Regions from separate parts of the Paenibacillus sp. Y660 genome, predicted to be linked through region 2. Evidence: predicted binding sites of a transcription regulator. Region 2 holds the regulator's gene; the other holds the start of a gene.
The links. The regulator LexA, encoded in region 2, represses DNA repair genes until DNA is damaged. The targets are predictions, from matches to a motif close to CGAACATATGTTCG.
Positions count from the first base shown of each region.

Region 1: the regulator LexA is predicted to act here: its motif matches at 2,289-2,302, upstream of AC2TDN_RS06220 (YolD-like family protein).

Region 1 is NZ_JBXBBJ010000003.1:262,700-266,319, forward strand. Features, by position in the region: gene AC2TDN_RS06205 (hypothetical protein) at 1-180, opposite strand, end outside; gene AC2TDN_RS06210 (VOC family protein) at 643-1,014, opposite strand; gene AC2TDN_RS06215 (hypothetical protein) at 1,192-1,665, opposite strand; gene AC2TDN_RS06220 (YolD-like family protein) at 1,775-2,026, opposite strand; gene AC2TDN_RS06225 (RecX family transcriptional regulator) at 2,425-3,057, opposite strand; gene AC2TDN_RS06230 (hypothetical protein) at 3,583-3,620, opposite strand, start outside.
Region 2 is NZ_JBXBBJ010000020.1:38,131-41,750, reverse strand. Features, by position in the region: gene AC2TDN_RS19760 (ABC transporter permease) at 1-167, opposite strand, end outside; gene AC2TDN_RS19755 (ABC transporter ATP-binding protein) at 154-876, opposite strand; gene yneA (cell division suppressor protein YneA) at 1,042-1,416, opposite strand; gene lexA (transcriptional repressor LexA) at 1,575-2,195, shown strand; gene AC2TDN_RS19740 (hypothetical protein) at 2,623-2,877, opposite strand; gene glnA (type I glutamate--ammonia ligase) at 3,132-3,620, opposite strand, start outside.

The sequences.
Region 1 (3,620 bases), on a different contig from region 2:
CAAAAAATGATTGGCACGAACCAGTTCGAGCGAATGACGTAAATATTCAATTGCCTGATGATGTATATTTTCCAGCAAACCGGACATGATAAGTTCATCGGCGTCGCAAGATGTCGTAGACAACCGCGGAGAAGACTTACGTTTCCCCATAAGCTCTTCGTCCGGTTTCTCCTCTCCCATGAAAAGGGCGCTCCGAAAGGAGCGCCCGATTTTTTGTTTAAAGCCTTATATAGCAAGGGTTTTTCGCTCAAACTATTTTCTAATTTTAATAGTTGTCGCCCAATTGTTGTCCAAATTGAAAATGCATATAAATCAGAATCTGATTCCATCTCTCCGGAAAGCCATAAAAACCACAATGAATCAGTTTAATGATTTACATAAACTCGCAAACCCCTCGTGTACAAAGGGAATCGCGGGTTTTTCTTTTTACACACCACAATTGAGAATACGATAGGTTCCGATTTTTTCATTCATGTTTTTCACACGGAATTTATGTTATTAGTATTATCCTTGATTGTTGACTTCTTTCCAAAAGAAAAACCGCCCTATCATAAGGCGGTCAATTCTGAACTATCGTTGCAAATTAGCTTTACGCTTTCTTGCTTGAAAGCTCAGATATATATCCCTAATCCATTCACTACTTCATCTGTGTTGATCTAAAAGAATAGGATTACCATCAGGATCCTCAATTGTAAAACTTGCAGGGCCTTCGCTTGTTTCATCTGCTTCAGTCAGTATTTTAATTCCTTTTGCTTTAAGCTGTTTTTGAATATCTCGAATGTCTGTAGATGAATTAAGATTTTCGCCATTTTCATTCCATCCTGGATTAAAGGTCAGAATATTCTTTTCAAACATTCCTTGGAATAGGCCAATTATACAACTTTCATTCTTAATAATGAGCCAATTTTGAGTAATATCGCCTCCTAAGACTTGAAATCCTAGATTTTCGTAAAATAATTTTGATTTGTGAATGTCTTTTACACTTAAACTTACAGAGAATGCGCCCAGTTTCATAGTTCCTCCAATAAAAATTATTTTTAGAAGGTTTATTGCATAAAATATTCAACATTAATTTGATGAACACATGTTTCACCCAGTATGTATTGTAACCACGTAAACAAATATAATTATAAAAACAACCCTCAAAAGTTATTGCACTATCGATATCGATAATTGAACAAGTTTGGGGAATTAATCCCTATGTCGCAGCCCATTGAAATGATTTATTGTAGAATTCACATCCTGAACATCATTTAAATCAACTATTTTACGAAGTTTCATGCTCCAGCAATTTAAACTTAAGGAATCGCATAACATCCTACATATACGTATTGCTTCAGTTACACTACCCTCTTCTTTATAAATATTAGTTCTGATAGATAGCTCTTCAGCCTTTTCAGCTTCGCTGCCTGTATTTAGTTCAATTTCAACTTTAAACTTCCCATCATTATAGAGAAAATAACACGCATCACTAAATGAATTCCAAGATTTCAATGTTGGGTCATTCTTTATAAAAGCAGAGTTTTCGAGCAATTCTACAGCTTGGACAAAGTCAAAATTATTCTGCCCAACAAACTCCATTCCATCTTCCGTCAAGGTTGGTACATTTCCAATTGGAAATAGAATAAACTGATAATCCCCTATTGCCGTAATAATCACCACCAAAAATGGATGAAAAACACTTTTATATTGCTGATCACTAATTCAAGATAATTTCCACGTTATCCTGCACGTTAATAAAAAATCAATTTTAGGGGTTTGAATGTTTCTTCTATCAAGTACCACTTGGCAGAACATTCATAATATCCAAATATGGCACCTTTGTTGTGATCCCTTGATGTTCAATAAGCACCATCTTCGTTCGTGAGTCCATCTTCGTTATCTTCCCCCTAACAGGGAGATCCCAATTCCAAACAATTAGACTAAGTTCTAATTCTTCCTGTTGGGCTTCAATCAGGCGCTCACCTAATTCCTCTAATTCAAATTCATCCCTCGTCGGCCGCTTGGGTCCCTTTGCCAAATTAATACCCTCCAATCCTTAAGTTACTTATCATCAAGCATGCTGTTTAATCAACTCCACATCAACTATGTTCTCCATGTTAAAAATGCGTGGTGCATTCGCACTAAGGCAGAAAGCTCTAACCTTACCATTTCGGACGGATAGCACTTGAATAATTCGAAAGGAGATATTTCGTTTACGGTCATTGTAAATAATTTGTACTGTCCGGCCGATATGGTTTTCGATCATGCTCTTCACTCCAATGCGAATGTTTGTTCTTATTTTATTACAAACATACGTTCGATTTCAAGATAAAAATAAAACTCCAGTATTATCAACCGGAGCTATCATCAACATATTAAAGTCTTTCTGTGCTGATTGAAAAGTTGGAGCTAATTATTTAAAACACAAATTCGCCTCCTAAATTAATCTTCATCGTATGTTGTCATTTCCATCGTTTTTTTTGCGATGTCAAACCCATAACCCCTACCCATCAAAAATTGAATACATTTTTGTTTCCACTCTCGTTCCGATTTTGTCTTTCTTTTATAGGTTTCGATTTTACTTTTGAGCGCTTTGGCGGCAGACGCCAGTTCATCCGACTCTGTTATTGCACTAAGTGCCTTATCAATACTCGTTTGTTCAACCCCTTTTTGTTTTAATTTTTGAGCAATCATTCGTTTCCCATTCTTCTTTAGGTTCGACCCGTCTTTTGCGAACTTACGCGCGTAATCTTCGTCATCCACGAATTTATAGTTTTTTGCCCATTCCAATGCTTTCTTAACGACAGCCTCATCAAATCCCTTTTTGGTCAATTTCTCAATTAGGATATGTTGCGTTTTATTCATCAAATAGTTCGTAATATACCCTTTCGCTTTTTCGAGCTCGTCTTCAAACAAAACAGACTCCAATTTTACGGGATCTACTTCCTGATCCACCTGAAGCTTATGTTTAGCGGCTGCATATGCAGAAACTCCCACAAGAAATTGATCATCTACATATACATTTACACGATCCTTATTTCGCTTTTGAACTTCTATACACGTGATCTTCGGCATGATTGCCTCCTGCACTATTAGGTTTTACATGGTTACATGGATGCAAAACTAATATATATTTTAAACTCTTATCATACCATGTAACTTCATGCCATATTCCTGTGTCCGTTTGATTAACAACGATAAATTAAAAAGTCCGAAAACCCATTTTCCATAGAAATGCCAATCGTCTAATCAAATCTATTAATCTTTGAATATTGTAGATTAACTTGAGAAGAGGAGATGATTTGAATGGGTTACTGTAACTGTAATAAAAGAGAGAAAGAAAAAGATGTTAAAGTTATTTTTGTTAAACCTGGCCAAAAAGTTCTTGTAATCGGCAAAAAGCAGCACCGGACATGTAAACATTATTACTAATCGATTCGTGGAGTTCTTTTTCATTCAAGCGCTCTAAATGAACAATTAATAAAGCAAGAAAAAGACCTGAATTCTCTATTTCTTAGAGGATTGAGGTCTTTTTTTTGTGCCTCGAGTTTTTTAAAGGCGTTATTCATCTTCGCTTATTTCATTTTCATTTCATCTAATCTAACCATTAGAGTCTTGAAGAGGATTGTTTTGAAGTG
Region 2 (3,620 bases):
TAGCTGTTCATCTGCTGCTCGACATAAATTTGCGCAGATTCGCCTATACTCATAGCTACAATAATGGCAGCACAGCCAATCGAAATACCTGCCGCACAAAGTGCCGTTACGACCTTCCTGCGCTTGACTTGATCCCAAGACAATCGTGTAATATCACTTATTCTCAATTTGCGTTCCCCCCGCAAGCAATCTTTCTTGAGCGGCTTCCTGCTCCGTCACGAGGTAACCATCCCGCAGCGTAATAATTTTTTCCGTTTGGGCTGCAACCTCACGTTCATGTGTAACGATGATAAAAGTCGTTTCCATCGATTTGTTCAAATGCTTCAAAATCATAATAATTTCTTCTTCTGTTTTTGTATCCAAATTACCAGTAGGCTCGTCCGCAAAAATGACCGATGGCTCAGTGATCAATGACCGGGCTATACTGACACGCTGCTGCTGTCCTCCTGAGAGCTGTGATGGAAATAATTCCGCTTTATCCGGAATTCCCACCTGTTCAAGCAAAGCAAGCGCTTTTTTCTTCCTTATAGAAGGATGAATCGATTGAAACACGAGCGGCAGCTCGACGTTTTCTCTAACGGTCAAATTGGCAATCAGCTCATACGCTTGAAAAATAAACCCGATATGCTTTCGTCTAAACTCAGCCAACCGATTTTCGTTCATCGTAACGATATTGTGGTCTGCAATAAAGATTTGCCCCTCTGTAGGCTTCATTAAGCCGGCCATTAAGTTCAGCAGCGTAGATTTGCCAGAGCCGGAGCTTCCTAAAAGCGCAATCATTTCTCCCTTATGTACATCAAAGCTAATATGCTGCAGTACAGCAGTCGCTTCATTCCCATTCATGAAGGAATGGGATAGCTCTTCAACACGTAACAATTCAGCCTCTCCTTTCAATCCCCTTCAATAGACGAACTTACCTAGGGAAAACCCTGCAGTTCACACAAAAAAACTTTCTAAAAGAAGTAGATTCCATTGATCTACTTGATTCAGAAAGCTATGTATATGATGAAACAATTCTATTAATTGTAAATGACTCTCAAATTAAATGCTAGGAATAATTAGCTTTTGCCCTGGCATAATTTCCGAGGATTGCAGGTTGTTGCGATCTTTAATCAAATAAATGACATATCGAATATCTTGCTTGCCATCGGTATATTGCTTAGCGATTTCCCAAAGTGTGTCACCCGAATGCACGATAACCATATTTTCTCCAGCTGTCGCTTCTGCTGGATAACTGCCGGAAGCAGCTGTTCCTATAAACAGAAAGCTAGTAAATAAAAGTGCGAACACAGCTGAGCAGACTACAATCTTTGCTGCATGGCGCTTCATCAATCGTCTGATCAAATGGTTAAACACCGTTGTTTTAACTGTTTCTTGTTTGTGTATCGTTCTATTAAAACTTGAACTAGTTATCATTATTCAGCACCCCAAACGTTTGTTCTGTTTTTAGAATACACGAACAAACGTTTGGAGTCAACAAAAAAATACGAACTTCTGTACTTGAGAACTTATGTTTGTACGAACTCCGGTTCTATGTTATAATTTGCTACAAACCTACTAATGGAGTGATCACAGTGTCGAAGATTTCTAACCGACAACATTCTATTCTTGAATTTATTAAGAATGAAGTCCGGGAGAAAGGCTATCCACCTTCCGTTCGAGAAATCGGCGAAGCTGTTGGATTGTTATCCAGTTCAACCGTTCACGGTCATTTGGACCGCTTGGAGAAGAAAGGCCTAATTCGCCGGGATCCCACTAAACCACGTGCTATTGAAATTTTAGATCAAGAAGGTGTGGATGGCATGATCCCCCTTTCCGTTGCCAAAGTACCTATCGTTGGTAAAGTTACTGCGGGTGTGCCTATTACCGCAACAGAGAACATCGAAGAGTATTTCCCTCTTCCTTCACACTTTGTAGGTGACAGCAGCGTATTCATCTTGAATGTCATGGGCGAGAGTATGATCGAAGCCGGTATTCACGATGGAGATTACGTTATTGTTCGTCAGCAGCAAACAGCTAATAACGGAGAAATCGTTGTTGCAATGACTGAGGATGACGAAGCAACGGTCAAGACGTTCTACAAGGAGAAAAATCACATTCGCCTGCAGCCGGAAAATTCCACAATGCAGCCGATTTTACTCCAAAATGTAACCATTCTAGGCAAAGTCATCGGACTTTTCCGGGATATCCATTAAAGCAAGTAAACGTACATAAAGAAGAGGCTGATCCGATATGCGCAAGCATAGTCGACTCAGCCTCTTCTTTGCTATTTATTTCTATTGTGTATCTTTCGGCATTCGATTCATTTTTCTTCACAAATAATGTAAATTTTTTCTCCCCACTCCTGCCTGCCCTATGACAAACACCCAATCAATGAGTGATTAGCCCGCATAACCTATAATGTATTCAACACGTAAGGAGGTGCACCTAAAAAATGTCCGGTTACGTTGGTGGAGCTTTTACAAACTTAGGTACAATTTTGGTCCTATTCATTTTATTGGTGATTATCGCATGCAGCTGCGGCTTCGGCGGCTACTAATTCAACCATTAAACTTCGCAAAAGACCCATACTATGGGTCTTTTTGTGTGGACTCATATTTTTATTGCGCACTATTCTAGATCTTATATGGCTCTCTTCCGAAGCTGGCCTACAGTCATTTTTGCTTTTGAAAGATGGACAAGCTGTTGTAGATTAAGCTGTGGATAATCATATAGCAGTCCTTCATAGACGACATGAAATTGACTGTAATTCAGAAAATCATCAGGTGTAACCAGCGTCGATGGACGGTTACAGACCGGAATCCCGCTTTTCCGCATCGTTTCTGCAACGAATTGTGAACAAAAGTAGGAATGGGCGGGCCGTAAATCCCACTCCATATACACCCCCACCAAACCAATCAAATTAGGATAAGTCATTTTGCGAACCGCGCGTATAGAATGCTCCCCCGATTACTAGTTTACTAGAAGGAACGCCTTTGCTTTTATAAAACTTAATTGATTTATCTACACTATATTGGGAAAAATACATCCGAAAATGAGATAGAAACAGAATGACCCGCATGAGAGACACCTTTGGAAAAGTGTCTTTCTTGCGGGTCATTATTAGGTTATGAACTTTAGGGATTCAGATCTTAGTAAAGAGTCAAGTATTGATCTCTTTCCCATTGGTGAACTTGTGTCCGGTACATATCCCACTCGATTTCTTTCAGTTCATAGAAATGGGCAAGCGCATGGTCGCCAAGCGCATCGCAAACGATGTCGCTTCTTAACATTTCGTCAAGAGCTTCCTTCAAATCAAGCGGCAAGCTTGGAATGCCTGCATCCTGACGCTCTTCCTCCGTCATGATGTAGATGTTGCGGTCTGTTGGAGCCGGCAACGGAAGCTTGTTCTGAATGCCATCAAGACCAGCTCTTAGCATAACAGCTAGTGCCAAATATGGGTTAGCAGCTGGATCTGGGTTGCGAACTTCGACGCGCGTGCTAAGACCGCGTGATGCTGGAATCCGAATCATTGGCGAGCGATTGCTTGCGGACCAAGCGACATAGCAAGGCGCTTCGTAGCCAGGTACAAGACGCTTATAGGAATTGATTGTTGGATTCGTGATAGCAGCCATAGCACG